DNA from 2 places in the Rhizobium sp. GW821-FHT14E12 genome. Region 1 is predicted to be linked to the other one. Evidence: riboswitches for the same ligand, from Rfam matches in the RefSeq annotation. Region 1 holds a riboswitch; the other holds the start of a gene.

The links. A riboswitch is a leader RNA that binds a small molecule or an ion and turns the genes downstream of it on or off. The one in region 1 is predicted to bind S-adenosylmethionine.
Region 2: linked by a shared signal. The riboswitch ahead of metA (homoserine O-acetyltransferase MetA) and the one ahead of AC1RO0_RS22070 (O-succinylhomoserine sulfhydrylase) in region 1 are both predicted to bind S-adenosylmethionine.

The regions. Positions count from the first base shown of each region.
Region 1 is NZ_JBXAPH010000006.1:215,553-223,209, forward strand. It holds gene AC1RO0_RS22055 (acyltransferase) at 1-317, opposite strand, end outside; tRNA gene AC1RO0_RS22060 (tRNA-Gly) at 484-557, opposite strand; gene AC1RO0_RS22065 (2'-deoxycytidine 5'-triphosphate deaminase) at 616-1,710, opposite strand; SAM riboswitch at 1,783-1,861, shown strand; gene AC1RO0_RS22070 (O-succinylhomoserine sulfhydrylase) at 1,906-3,090, shown strand; gene apaG (Co2+/Mg2+ efflux protein ApaG) at 3,413-3,805, shown strand; gene AC1RO0_RS22080 (Hsp33 family molecular chaperone) at 3,812-4,801, opposite strand; gene argF (ornithine carbamoyltransferase) at 4,851-5,768, opposite strand; gene AC1RO0_RS22090 (aspartate aminotransferase family protein) at 5,840-7,039, opposite strand; gene AC1RO0_RS22095 (GcrA family cell cycle regulator) at 7,467-7,657, shown strand, end outside.
Region 2 is NZ_JBXAPH010000009.1:32,774-40,430, forward strand. It holds gene AC1RO0_RS25620 (AAA family ATPase) at 1-77, shown strand, start outside; gene AC1RO0_RS25625 (NUDIX domain-containing protein) at 77-499, shown strand; gene AC1RO0_RS25630 (hypothetical protein) at 537-1,034, opposite strand; gene AC1RO0_RS25635 (CopG family ribbon-helix-helix protein) at 1,593-1,946, opposite strand; SAM riboswitch at 2,383-2,460, shown strand; gene metA (homoserine O-acetyltransferase MetA) at 2,512-3,438, shown strand; gene AC1RO0_RS25645 (vWA domain-containing protein) at 3,441-4,628, shown strand; gene AC1RO0_RS25650 (DUF308 domain-containing protein) at 4,691-5,248, opposite strand; gene AC1RO0_RS25655 (TetR/AcrR family transcriptional regulator) at 5,389-5,976, shown strand; gene AC1RO0_RS25660 (aldose epimerase family protein) at 6,225-7,250, shown strand; gene AC1RO0_RS25665 (GntR family transcriptional regulator) at 7,373-7,657, shown strand, end outside.

The sequences.
Region 1 (7,657 bases):
GTGACATCATCGAAATTGTGATCGAACGACACGACCATGGCATGGGCGGCGATCCGCACGTCATTGCCGATGGTGATGTCGCCGCGTCCAAGCAGAATGGCATAATCATTGAGGGAGACATGATCGCCGATCTCGATGCTGCCACGCTGCGCGTCGATGACGACGCCTCTGCGGATAAAGGCCCTCTCGCCGATGCAGACGCTGCCATCCTTCCAGATGATCGTCGTACCGCGCGGCACCTTCGTGCGGCGGGATATCCGCAGCACGCCGCGCGTGAAGATGGCCTTCAGTCTGTAGAATGACGCAAAGTTGAGCATCTGGTCCGTTCCGGTTAGGAACGACCTTCTGTCATGGTTGTCTGTCAGCAGCCTGAACAAACGAGGGTTTTGTTGCGGCGGCATCCAATCCTGATACGCGCGGCTCGGCTCAAAGCGGTGAAATCGGAAGTTCCCTGCCTGTCATGAGCTTGGAGCGGAGGAAAGCTGGAGCGGGTGAAGGGAATCGAACCCTCGTATTCAGCTTGGGAAGCTGCTGCTCTACCATTGAGCTACACCCGCCTGATATCCGGAGATGTCCAACAGTTGCCGGCCTCTGTCAAGGCCGGCAGGTGACCAATCACAGACGGAAGTGCTTCGACAGCTTCAGGCCCTGCGCCTGATAGTTCGAGCCGAGGCCGGAGCCGTAGAGGCTGGTCGGCTGTTCCAGCATGTGTTCGTAGACCAGGCGGCCGACGATCTGACCATCTTCGAGGATGAAGGGGACTTCATGGCTGCGCACTTCCAGCACGGCGCGGCTGCCACGGCCGCCGGCGGGTGCGTGGCCGAAGCCTGGGTCGAAGAAGCCGGCATAGTGGACGCGGAACTCGCCAACTAGCGGATCGAAAGGCGTCATCTCGGCGGCATAATGCGGCGGCACATGCACGGCTTCGCGCGAGACGAGGATATAGAACTCGTCCGGATCGAGGATCAGTTCGGTGCGGCCGCGGCTATAGAGCGGCTCCCAGAAATCGTAGATATCGTGCTGCGCCTTCTTGTCGACATCGACGACGGCGGTGTGGTGCTTGCCGCGATAGCCGATCAGGCCTTCCTTATCGCCGGCAAGGTCGATCGACAGGGCGATGCCGCCGCCGTTGACGTTCGGCTGCTTACTGGCGACCAGCGTTTCGCTGGCATGCAGCGCCATCAACTCCGGCTCGTTCAGCAGTGCCTGGCCGACGCGGAAACGGATCTGCGACAGGCGCGAGCCGCGGCGCACCACGATCGGGAAAGTGCGCGGGCTGATCTCCAGATAGAGCGGGCCGGAATAGCCGGCCGGGATCTTGTCGAACTCCTGCGCCCGGTCGGTGATGACGCGGGTGAAGATATCGAGGCGGCCGGTCGAGCTTTTCGGATTGGCCGACGCCGACATATCGGCCGGCAGGTCGAGACGCTCCATCAAGGGCACGATGTAGACGCAGCCGGTTTCCAGCACGGCACCTTCGGACAGGTCGATCACATGCAGCTTCAGCCGGTCGAGCTTGTCGGCGACGAGATGCGACGGGCCGGGCATGAAGCTGGCGCGGACGCGGAACGCATGCGCGCCGAGGCGAAGGTCAAGGCTCGCCGGCTGGATCTGATCGTCGTCCAGTTCCCGTTCGCTCGTCAGCCGCCCCGCTTCGAAGAGCGCGGCAATGGCGCGATCAGCCAAAATTCCAGTATTGCGAGCCATCATGCCTTTTCCATAATTTGCCGCAGACAAAACCAAACTCAGGGAATTGACGCAAGCGGTCAACGGCAGTATTGCAACTTATCCCGTGGTGATTTGGCCGGTCGGCTTGCAGCCACGTTAAATAAGTGGCTAAAAAGACCGGGTTGAAAACCGGTCTGCAATTGCGGCCGGTTTTTTTGTTTTGAAAGTGGTGATGGCATGAGCAAGACTTGGCGCCCCGCAACCCAACTCGTTCACAGCGGAACGCTCCGCTCGCAATTCGGCGAGACATCCGAAGCGATCTATCTGACCCAGGGCTTCGTCTACGACACATCGGAAGCCGCCGAGGCGCGCTTCAAGGGTGAGACCGACGGTTTCATCTATGCCCGCTATGGCAGCCCGACCAATGACATGTTCGAAAAGCGCATGTGTGCGCTCGAAGGCGCGGAAGATGCACGCGCCACCGCCTCGGGCATGGCCGCCGTCACCGCGGCTATTCTCTGCCAGCTGAAGGCCGGCGATCACATCGTTGCCGCCCGCGCCCTGTTTGGCTCCTGCCGCTGGGTCGTCGAGACGCTGGCGCCGAAATACGGCATCGAATGCACGCTGGTCGACGGTCGCTTCACCGAGAACTGGGAAAAGGCGATCCGGCCGAACACCAAGGTCTTCTTCCTGGAAAGCCCAACCAACCCGACGCTGGAAGTGGTGGATATTGCCGCCGTTGCCAAGCTCGCCAACCAGATCGGCGCCAAGGTCGTGGTCGACAACGTCTTTGCGACGCCGCTGTTCCAGAAGCCTCTGGAACTCGGTGCCCATATCGTCGTCTACTCCGCCACTAAGCATATCGACGGCCAGGGCCGCTCGCTCGGTGGCATCATCCTCTCCGACAAGCAGTGGATCGACGAGAACCTGCAGGATTATTTCCGCCATACCGGTCCGGCCATGTCGCCGTTTACCGCCTGGACGCTGCTGAAGGGGATCGAGACGCTGCCGCTGCGTGTCGCCCAGCAGACGGCAAACGCCGCCAAGATCGCCGATTTTCTGGCCGATCAGGGCAAGGTCGCCAAGGTGATCTATCCCGGCCGCAAGGACCACCCGCAGGCCGATATCATCGCCAAGCAGATGACCGGCGGCTCGACGCTGGTGGCCTTCGAACTGAAGGGCGGCAAGGAAGCGGCCTTCAAGCTGCAGAACGCGCTGGAGATCGTGAAGATCTCCAACAATCTCGGCGACTCGAAGAGCCTGATCACCCATCCGGCCACCACCACGCACAAGAACCTCACCGACGAGGCCCGCGCCGAACTCGGCATTTCGCCAGGCACCGTGCGCCTCTCGGCCGGCATCGAGGACGGTGACGATCTGGTCGAGGATTTCGCCCGCGCGCTGGCGCAGGTTTCGGCCTGAGTTTTGTCATCCAAACCCGCCCGGATCTCGTTCGGGCGGGGCGGCTTGCCTTGACAATAGGCATGCCGGATAGCTTAGGCCAAGGCCAATTAACCCTTGGAACTAGCCTTAGTCCCTGAAAAGCCGTATGATTTACCCGTTATAGGGGTTTTCACCGATCCGTTCCTTGACGGATCAGGTTGTGTATAGGATACCGCTAGATGTCCCGCTTTCGTGGGATCATGGAAAGCGGAGCAGATGCCCTAGACTTAAAATGCTGGAGCGTCCGATGTGCGTTTATTGGAACGCACGACGTTTCGGAGTAATGACCAAGGTGTCAGGCATGTATCGCGCTCTAACACGGGATATCGAAGTCGTCGTCGAACCTTTTTATCTGGAGGAGCAATCCGATCCGGATGACGACCGCTATGTCTGGGGTTATCGCATCGTCATTTCCAACCACTCCACGGTCAATGTCCGGCTGGTGACGCGCTATTGGCACATCACCGATCAGAACGGATTGGTGGACGAAGTGACCGGACCTGGCGTCGTCGGCGAACAGCCACGACTTGGCCCCGGCGATACCTACGAATATTCGTCAGGCTGCCCGCTCGATACGCCATCGGGCATGATGTTCGGCCATTATCAGATGGAGACGGACGACGGGGAACTCTTTCACGTCAAGATCCCCGCCTTCTCGCTGGATACGCCCAACCTGCTGCGGACGCTGAACTAAGCCCGATCAGGCTTCCTTTACCTCGGAGACTTCGAAGCGATAGGTGGTCGAGCAGAACTCGCAGGTGACAGCAATTTCGCCATTCTCCTGGCTCACCTCGATTTCCTCGGCGGAAAAGCCCTGCAACACGCCCTTCAGCTTGTCGCGCGAACAGGTGCAGCGATCGAAAACCGCCTTCGGTTCATAGACGCGCACGCCACGCTCGTGGAAGAGACGGAACAGCAGACGTTCGGTGCCGACCTGCGGGTCGGTCAGTTCGTCGGCATCGATCGTCTCGACCAATGACCGGGCTTCCTCCCAGGCGTCGTCCTCGACATGATGGCGCGGATTGCTATCGCCGTCGCCGCCATGCAGATCCGGCTGGCGCATGCGCTCCGGTGCTTCCGGCAGGAACTGCGCGATCAGCCCGCCCGCCCGCCAGCGATGGCGCGGCTTGCCGGCCTCGTCGCGATCGAACAGTTCGGCGGCACCCAGGCGAACGCGGGTCGGGATCTGTTCCGACTGACGGAAATACGTCCCGGCGATCTCTTCGAGCGAGGCGCCGTCAAGCGCCACGATCCCCTGATAGGGCTGGCTGTAGCGACCCTGATCGATAGTGAAGGCGAGCACGCCCTTGCCGAGCAACTGCTCCGGCTCGGTTTCGCCGGCGGCCACGGCCTTTGCCAGCGCCTCTTCATCGAAGCGGGCATAGGCGCGGACATTTTCCGGCGTGGCGAAATCGGCGACCAGAAGATCGACCGGTCCGTCGCCCTTGGTCTGCACGGTGAACTTGCCCTCGAACTTCAGCGAGGTGCCGAGCAAGACGGTCAGCACCACGGCCTCGGCCAAAAGCCGGGCAACGGGGGCCGGATAATTGTGCCGGGCGAGAATTGCGTCCAGCAAAGGCCCGAGCTGCACGGCGCGGCCGCGCACATCAAGACCTTCGACCTGAAAGGGAACGACATGATCGTCGCCGGCAAAATCGAATTGACCCAGCGAGGCTGCACTTTCCGCCATTGCTATACTCCTACTGCGCCCGCGGCATCAAACTCGCGGTTCTATATCCTCAGATCGCGCCCAGGCACCAAGCAAGAATCGACTTTTGCGCATGAAGGCGGTTTTCCGCCTCATCGAAAACAACGGATTGCGGACCATCGATCACTTCATCCGTCACTTCCTCCCCGCGATGCGCAGGCAGGCAATGCATGAACAAAGCGTCCTTGCCGGCCTGTGCCATCAAAGCCTGGTTGACCTGATAGGGCTGGAAGACGTTGTGACCGCGAGCCCGGTGTTCCTGATTCATGGAAACCCAGGTATCGGTTACCACGCAATCAACGCCAGCGACCGCACGGTCGGCATCATGCGAGAGCATGATTTCGGCGCCCTGGTTGCGGGCCCAGTTCAAATAGTGATCCTTTGGCTCGGAACCAAGGGGTACGGCCATGTTCATGCGATAGTCGAAGCGGGCGGCCCCCTCGATCAGCGAATGCAGCACATTGTTGCCGTCGCCGGTCCAGGCAATGGTCTTGCCCTTGATCGGGCCGCGATGCTCCTCGAAGGTCATGATGTCAGCCATGATCTGGCAGGGATGCGTGTCATCGGTCAGCGCATTGATGACCGGCACGGTCGCATGTTCGGCCAGCTCCAATAGACGCGAATGCTCCGTCGTGCGGATCATGATGGCGTCGACATAGCGCGACAGCACCTTCGCCGTATCGCCGATCGTCTCAGCCCGGCCAAGCTGCATCTCGGTGCCTGACAGGAACAACGTCTCGCCACCGAGCTGGCGCATGCCGACATCGAAGGAAACGCGGGTTCGGGTGGAGGGTTTCTCGAAGATCATCGCCAGCATCTTGCCGGCAAGCGGCTTGTCGGCCGTGCCCGCCTTTAGCGCCTGCTTTCGCACGATGGCATCATCGATGATGCTGCGCAGATCGGCAGCCGCGACGGCCGAGAGATCGAGAAAGTGTTTCGGAGAAGCCATGTTCCTACCTGTACTCTAGAAAACAACAACGCCCGCGTGGGGCAGAAACGCCCCGACAGCGGGCGCTGGATTTAGGCCGACTTTTTGACGCGAGCGGCGCGCACGGATTCTGCCGCGCGTTCGATGCGGGCAATGCCTTCGCGCGCTTCCTCTGCAGTCACCACCAGCGGCGGCAGCAGACGGATGACGTTGTCGCCGGCCGGCACGCCCAAAAGATGCTCGGCGCGGATTGCCTGCAACAGCTCCGCCTGCGGAATGGCAGCCTTGATGCCGAGCATCAGGCCCTCGCCGCGGACATCCTCGATGATATCGGGGAAACGATCCTGAAGCGAAGCCAGGCCCTGGCGGAAGACCAGTGCGATGTCGCGCACATGCTGCAGGAAGCCATCAGCCAGCACGATATCGAGCACGGCATTGCCGACTGCCATGGCGAGCGGATTGCCGCCATAGGTCGAGCCATGCGTGCCGGCCTTCATGCCCGAAGCGGCTTCCGCCGTCGCAAGGCAGGCACCGAGCGGGAAACCGCCGCCGATACCCTTGGCCACGGCCATGATGTCGGGCGTGACGCCGGACCATTCATGGGCAAAGAGCTTGCCGGTACGGCCGACGCCGCACTGGACCTCGTCAAGGATCAGAAGAAGGCCATGCTCGTCGCAGATCTGGCGCAGGCCGCGCAGGAACTCGTTGGTCGCGGGGCGGATGCCGCCCTCGCCCTGCACGGGCTCAATGAGAATCCCGGCCGTCGCATCGGTGACAGCGGCACGCACGGCGTCGAGATCGCCGAAGGGCACCTGGTCGAAGCCCGGTGCCTTCGGGCCGAAACCTTCGAGATACTTCTCCTGTCCGCCGGCGGCGATCGTCGCGATCGTGCGGCCGTGGAAGGCACCTTCGAAGGTGATGATATGGAATTTCTCGGGATGGCCCTTGGAGAACTGGTAGCGCCGCGCCGTCTTGATCGCGCATTCCAGCGCCTCGGCACCGGAATTGGTGAAGAACACCTTGTCGGCAAAGGTGGCTTCCGTCAGGCGCTTCGACAACTTCTCCTGGCCCGGCACCTCATAGAGGTTCGACAGGTGCCAGACCTTATCGGCCTGCGCCTTCAGTTCCGCAACCAGATGGGGATGTGCATGGCCAAGCGAATTCACCGCAACACCGGCGGCGAAATCGAGATAGCGCTCGCCTGTCTCCGTGAACAGCCATACGCCCTCTCCTCGCTCAAACCGCAGCGGAGCACGCATATAGGTGTCATAAAGCGGCGCGGTTTCAGCCATGGCCCGTATCTCCTCGATCACAACTTTTAGGGCCAATCGTTTCCTTCAAGTGAAACGGGCCCGGAAAAATCAAAAATGCCGCCTTGCGGCGGCTGAGGCACTATTGATGTTTTGCACCGCAATGTCAACAAAACAGGCGATTTAGCAGGCGCGGCAGAGCGCCTCTCGACGAGAGGTATGTCTTCAACTGCTAATATTGCAAAAATGCCACGCTTGGACAAGCAAGTTGGGGAAAACCCCGAAATCGATTCCCCAGGAATCATGCGTGTCTTGTCACGGAGTCAGCCTCACACTAGGTTAAACCCCAATTACTAGACTGCATGCGGCGGAACTAGTCACCACAATTTTTAAGCGTTTCGCGCCTCGCCCTAATGCGAGGCAATGGTGAAGGATTCTGCCATCGGAAACGCGACAGCGGAGACAGGGCATGAATTGGACAGACGAACGCGTCGAGAAGCTGAAGAAGCTGTGGTCCGAGGGTTTGAGCGCGAGCCAGATCGCGGCGCAGCTTGGTGGTGTCAGTCGTAACGCCGTCATCGGCAAGGTGCATCGCTTGAGCCTGCCGGGCCGAGCGAAGGCCGGCGGCACGGCGACGGCCGCCCGAGCGCAGAAGCGCAA
Region 2 (7,657 bases), on a different contig from region 1:
GCGCGCTGTTGAAGAACGAACAGGATGTCCACCTCTTCGAACGCCTCGCCTTCATGACGCGGGGCCAGGGGAAATAATGCGGCCGGATGCCGTCAAAGTCCTGATCCACGCGCTACGCGGCCGGCATCTGCTGGTGTTCGACGAGCCGGACTTCCCCGCCGTCAAGCTGCAGGTTCCCGGTGGTACCGTCGAGCCGGGCGAGGATATAGCAGCGGCGGCGGCACGCGAATTCGAGGAAGAGACCGGTCTTGCGGCGGCGGAACTGCGGCCGCTCGGCATTCATGACTACCGTTTCGAAAAGGACGGGCGCGAATATCATCATCAGAGACACTATTTCCGCTGCACCCTGCCTGAAGCGACACCCGATACCTGGCTCCATCTCGAAATGACGCCGTTCGACGGCAGCGACCCCATCCGCTTCCGCTTCTTCTGGCTGCCGATCGCAACGGTACGGCAGCGTCTCGGCTATGGCATGCAGCACTTCCTTGAAGATCTGTGACGGACAGTCGGGATTGCCTTCATCCGCCGTGGCTATGCTAACTGGATGCGGTTCCGATAAAGGGCACCGAGTAGGTGCAGATAAAAAGGGAGCCGTCGTCAAGGTATTCCGTACGCACCTGCACGCCGTCTTTAACCCATTGGTCCCATTCGACAATGCCATCCTCTTCTTCGGTTCGTAGAGGCAAACCGAATTGTAGCAGAGCTTCGTCGCGGTTGTGAATCGGACTGCGGCTGAAGGGAATCGGCCCAACATAGGCTGCACGCTTTTCGTTGGGCTGACCGTACGCAAAGATTGCCGAAAGGATCGCTTTGCCACCATCCCTGGGCATTCCGAACCTGGTTTTGTAGCCAGTATGAAAGTCGAAGGCGAGTTCAATGCCCAGGGAGTTTAGCTCGCAGTGTCCGGTGCCGGCGCCACGTTGGGCTCGCCCCGGCATCAGGGAAACATCGAACCCGACGGAGGCCAACAGGTCGACCAACCCTGGATCTTGTTCGGAATGCCCTAGAAAAGGCAGTATCATATCCAGTGTCATATTCGTTCCATTCAACAAAGTCGGCTTGCCTCTCGATAGCAGACATCGTGGGTATACAGTCTAGATCAGAATGATGACAATCCAGCACTTCCTTGACCATCTGTAGAAGGCGTCGGCGTCGGGGACGGCTGACCCACTTGGCCAGCTACGACCCGCCCTCGTGCTTCAAGACGGCCCTGCGGGCCTCCTCAGCATGAGGGCTGATCTTTTCACCCAGCTGCACTACCTGGCCCATCGTTCATCTCAGCTTTGTCGTTGCGACGAGCCTGCTCCGCCTCACCCTGAAGTGTCTTGGCGTTAAAGCGTCAGCGCAAACGTCAAGGCCTAGAAGGGCGAGGCGGCCGCCAAGGCGCGCGGGCAGGGGAAGTAATAGCAATTGCCCCCAAGGAAGCTGCGGAAACCTTTCTCATCAAAATGCAGCCTGATGTGGCAAATGCCACCACCGAACGGCAACTTCCGACCCTTTGCAGACTTCGCGTCAACGCAGATCGAGCAGCGAGTTCGCCGCTCGATCATCGGTTCCTATTGCGCCAGCTTTCCTCTCCACAATGGAAAAGCTCACTTTCGGTCAACCGGCCGCCCATTTAGCATTCCGGCAAACTCGCTTTTGAAATCATCGAGCACTTTTCGCGACCAACCCTTGAACGGCAAACCTTCCATATACGACAAGCCTGCTTCGGCTACGGCGCGGATTTCGATCATAGCCTCCACATGTGTCGTTATGTTTCCAGCAGCGACGTCTTCCTCGCCGACCTTCAAACCTGCCTTGATCTCAGAATGGCGACGAACGTACTCGGACAAAGCTTCCGATGCCAAATAGGAGCGACTTCTACGGGTCTCCTGCGAAATGCTCTCAAGCATGTCTTTGACTTCAACTGGTACCCGTATGGTAATCGTGGCGCTATCAGCCATGCGGTCTCTCCTTTTGTACACATAATAATTATTTGTGTACAAAAAATACAATGGCAGATTGATTTTGTCAAGAGATACCCACTAATGAGGCAACGTGCCGCCGGACAATGTGGGGCAGTTGCTATCTCATTCCGTCAAAATGAAGTGATCACAGCCACCCGTCCCCGCCCTTCGAGGCTCCGGCTTTCAGCCTCCGCACCTCAGGGTGAGGACTGCCCCCTTATCTCCGACAGCAAAACTCTCTCCACCTCACCCTGAGGTGCCTGGGGTTTAAGCGTAAGCGCAAACACTAAGGCCTCGAAGGGCGGGCGGCCTCCGGAGCGAATTGCACACACGCGCTTCTTGAACATCTGTAAGCGGCAACCGACATCAGAGCACGGCCGCCAGCCCGCCTCAGAAGCTTCCCCATTGACCGATAGAGGCCGCGGGTCTATTGAATTTCCCTTGTGGTGATTTGGCCGGCCGGCTTGCAGCCACGTTAAATAAGTCGCTAAAGGGCCGCGTGCGGACCGGTAGCGATTCATATGATCGCGGCCGGTTTTTGTTTTTTGGTCGAGTGATAACGATGCCCATCAAGATTCCCGATACGCTTCCCGCGTTCGAAGCCCTCCAGAACGAGGGTGTGCGGGTGATGACTGAGACGATGGCGATCCGTCAGGATATCCGTCCCCTTCAGATCGGGCTTCTCAACCTCATGCCGAACAAGATCAAGACCGAGGTGCAGATGGCGCGCCTGGTCGGCGCTTCGCCGCTGCAGGTGGAATTCTCGCTGGTGCGCGTCGGCGGCCACAAGGCCAAGAACACCTCCGAAGAGCATCTGCTCTCCTTCTACCAGACCTGGGAAGAGGTGAAGCACCGCAAGTTCGACGGCTTCATCATCACCGGTGCGCCGATCGAACTCCTGGAGTACGAAGAGGTCACATACTGGGACGAGATGCAGCAGATCTTCGACTGGACGGCGACGAATGTCCATTCGACGCTGAACGTCTGCTGGGGCGCCATGGCGGCGGCCTATCACTTCCATAAGGTGCCGAAATATACGCTGAAGGAAAAAGCCTTTGGCGTCTACCGCCACCAGAACCTGAAGCCGTCCTCAGTCTATCTCAACGGCTTTTCCGACGACTTCGCCGTGCCGGTCTCACGCTGGACGGAAGTGCGCCGCGCCGACATCGAGAAGGTGCCGAACCTCGAGATCCTGATGGAATCGAGCGAGATGGGCGTCTGCCTGGTGCACGAGAAGGCCTGCAACCGGCTCTACATGTTCAATCACGTAGAGTATGATTCCACCTCGCTGGCGGACGAATATTTCCGGGATGTGAATGCCGGCGTGCCGATCAGGATGCCGCATAATTATTTCCCGCATAACGACCCGGAAATCCCGCCACAGAACCGCTGGCGCAGCCATGCACATCTGTTCTTCGGCAACTGGATCAACGAACTCTACCAGACCACGCCCTATGATCTGGAGGAGATCGGCGAAGAGAGGTTCTGACCTTGTTCATTCCCTTCTTCCTGAAGCTGAAGGAAGCGAAGGTTCCGGTGACCCTCCGGGAATTCCTGTCACTTCTGGAGGGAATGGAAGAGGGGATCGCCGACTACGACGTCGAGGCCTTCTACTATCTGGCCCGAACGACGCTGATCAAGGACGAGCGCTTCATTGACCGTTTCGACCAGGTCTTCGCCGATTATTTCCGCGGCGTCGAGGCGATTGGCGGCGGCCCGCAGACGATCGGGGCGGCCACCATTCCCGAGGAATGGCTGCGCAAGCTCACTGAGAAACATCTGACGGAAGAGGAAAAGAAGCTGGTCGAGGCGCTCGGCGGCTTCGAGAAACTGATGGAGACGCTGCGCCAGCGCCTCGACGAACAGAAGGGCCGGCATCAGGGCGGCTCGAAATGGATCGGTACCGCGGGCACCTCCCCTTTCGGCGCGCATGGCTACAATCCCGAGGGCGTCCGCATCGGCCAGGAGACCTCCAATCACCGCAAGGCGGTGAAGGTCTGGGACCGGCGCGAGTTTCAGAACCTCGACGACGGCGTCGAGCTCGGCACCCGCAACATCAAGCTGGCGCTGAAGCGGCTGCGCCGCTGGGTGCGCGAAGGTGCCGCCGACGAGCTCGATCTCTCCGGCACGATCCGCTCTACCGCCGAACACGGCTATCTCGATGTCCAGACACGGCCGGAGCGGCGCAACGCGGTCAAGCTTTTGATGTTCTTCGATATCGGCGGCTCGATGGACGATCATATTCGCGTGGTCGAGGAACTCTTCTCCGCCGCCCGCGCCGAATTCCGGCACATGGAATATTTCTACTTCCACAATTGCCTCTATGAAGGCGTCTGGAAGGACAATCGCCGCCGGCGCGTCGACATCACCGCGACATCAGACCTGATCCGCACCTTCGGCTCCGATTACCGCATCGTCTTCGTCGGCGACGCCTCCATGAGCCCCTACGAGATAGTCCGACCGGGCGGCTCGGTCGAACACTGGAATAAGGAAGCCGGCGAGGTCTGGCTCAATCGCATCACCGGCCATTTCCGCAAATGTGTCTGGCTCAACCCCGTGCCCGAGGACTATTGGAGCCACACCACCTCGATCTCCATCGTCCGCCGCCTGTTTGCCGACCGGATGTATCCGCTGACCCTCGGCGGGCTGGAGAGGGCGACAAGGGAATTGTCGCGGTGATCGATATTTCCTGGATTGGTGACGATCAGGCACAGAGCTTGATCGGCGCGAATGGGCAGGGCCTATGCGTCTGCACTGCGATAGGCCGCGACGACAAGCCAGATTGCCGACAGCAGGAAGTAGAATGCGCCGAACCCGACATAAGGGGTGATATCCAGAATCGTCGGCGCTGCGGTGCCAAGGGATCGGCTGATCATGAAACCACCGGCAAGCGCCGACTGGGCACCACTCAGGATCATCACCCATTGCGCGCCATAGTGACGCCAACGCTTTACCGCCGTGGATAGTTGCAGGAGGCCTGAGAGGATTGCCCAAACCCCGAACACGGCCAGAACGGCATAGGTGCTGTTGCTGACCGCCACGATCACGGCGAGTGCGGTTATCGTGCTGACCACGACATTCAATGCCTGGGACGAATTGGCTTTCAGGCCGCCATTGACCCGGGCATCGACGAGATTGGCCAGAGCATCCCATGCCGGGTAGATCACAAGCAGAAAGGCGGTGAGATGAGATTGCCCGCTGATGAGAATGGCGGCAGCAATCCAGGCGATAGAGAATGCGGCACGTGCGAAATAATAGGATCGCAGCCAGCCGGGCTGGGTCGAAGATTGGCTTTGCATTGGTAGACTCCATGTTGCAATCTACCTACTAGTAGGCAGGCAAAACTTCGGTGTCAACCCGACCTTCGAACACGTGTCTGTGAGAAGCGGAAGCACCGCAACGATCTTGACAAAGTACCTACCAGAAGGTAGGCAGCGATATGAAATCAATGACTTCGACTTCGGGAAAAATTCTCGACACCGCGCAGTCTCTCATCGTCGCGGGAGGCTATAACGGCTTCAGCTATGCCGACATCTCGGCTGCAATCGGCATCAGGAAGGCGAGTATTCATCATCATTTTCCGACGAAGGCCGAGCTGGTTACCGTGCTGGTGGATCGCTACCGGCAGCAGGCGGAAGCGGGTTTGAATTCTCTTCAAGAGCAGTTCTCAAGCCCGGCTGAGCAACTGCGGGCCTACCTGAATTTCTGGCAGACGTGCATTCGCGATGCCTCACAGTCCTTCTGCATCTGTGCCATGCTCGCTGGCGAGATGCAGATGCTGCCGGAAGAGGTCGCGTCCCGCGTTCGCGCCCATTTCCATAGCCTCGCGAGATGGCTTACGTCGGTGCTTACGGCTGGAGCGGAGCAGGGCCTGTTCCGGTTGGACAAGCAGCCGGAAGAAGAGGCCCAAATGCTGATGGCATCGGTTCATGGGGCAATGCTCTCTGCGAGGGCTTTCAGCGATCCCGAACTGTTCACCACAATCGTCACTCCCCAGATTGCCAGACTGTTGGCACCGGCTCGCTGAGGAACTGTCAAGTCAAGGTATTCAACGGATGACTGCATAAATCCAAACAGGAACCAATGCACTCGCCTGTCGTACACCTTGCATATTTCCAGCGCAGTCTGGCAACTCCGAAGCCAATGAGAGAAAGCCGGGTCGAGGCTTGATAGGCGTTTCATCGCGCCTAAATTTCGCATTCGAACTGGTTGCGGATCGGTGTAAATGGGGGCAGGGTCTGGCCTCGAATTTCTGACAGGAATGGATGAGCTGATATGACGGAAAACAGTTTGCAACGGGAAGTTTTCGGAACGGCGCCGAGCGGCGAAACGGTCTATCGCGTCAAGATCGTCGGCGGCGGGCTGACGGCGCATATCATCAGCTGGGGTGCCGTCATTCAGGATCTGCGGCTCGACGGTCACGGCCCGGCGCTGCTGCTCGGCTTCGACAATTTCGCCGACTATCCGGCCCACTCCTCCTATTTCGGCGCCACGCCCGGCCGCTGCGCCAACCGTATCGGCGCCGGCCGCTTCACGCTGGACGACAAGGACTACCAGCTCGAGCTCAACGAGAAGGGCGTCACGCACCTGCACGGCGGCAAGGACAATATCGCCAAGCGCAACTGGACGATCGTCGAGCACGCCGTCGACCGCGTCGTGCTGAAGATCGTCGATCCCGATGGCCGCGCCGGCTATCCCGGCAATTGCACGATCCAGGCGACCTATTGGGTGCACGGCAACGGCGAATTCTCGATCACCTATGAATCGACCAGCGACCAGCCGACGCTCGCCAATGTCTGCCAGCACGCCTATTTCAATCTCGATGGCCGCGACGACGCGCTTGGCCACGACATCATGATCGCCGCCGATCACTATACACCGACGGACGAGAAGCAGGTGCCGACCGGCGAAGTGCGCTCCGTCGAAGGCACTGTCTTCGACTTCCGCGAAATGGCGTCGATGAAGCGTTTCGACGGCGCCGAACAGGCGCTCTACGATCATAATTTCTGCCTGTCGCCAGAGCGCACCGCCAAGCGCTCGGTCGTGCTGGCGCGCAGCGTCAATTCCGGCGTCTCGCTGGAAGTACGCACCACCGAGCCCGGCGTGCAGTTCTATGCCGGCTTCAAGCTCGACGTTCCCGTCCCCGGCCATGACGGCCAGAAGATCGGCCCCTTCGCCGGCTTCTGCCTCGAAACCCAGGTCTGGCCCGACGCCATCAACCACGAGGGCTTCCCGAATGCCGTCCTTCGCCCCGGCGAAGTGCTGCGGCAGGAAACCGACTATATCTTTACGAAGAGCTGAGCTGACAGCACTCCATCCCCTTGGCATCGGCCGGACGCACCTCGCGCCCGGCCGATTCATTTTTAGCCGGCCCGTCAGAATCATCTTGCGGACTGGTTCTAAATAGGTTCTATATAATCCCCATGGATAGAACCAGTTTAATCGCTGAGTTGAACAGCCGTGGCCTGCGCGACGAAGCGGGGACCGGGCCGCTGTACAAGCGGTTGGCGCAGGCGCTGGCCGGCCTCATTCAGGAAGGCTTATTGAAAGCGGGATCGGCGCTGCCGGGCGAGCGCGATCTTGCCGAAGCCCTTCAAGTCGGTCGCGTCACGGTCCGCACTGCCTATCGCGACCTGCTCGCCTCCGGCGCGATCGAATCCCGCCATGGCAGTGGCACCTTCGTGTCGCAGCATGTCGAGCGCATCGAG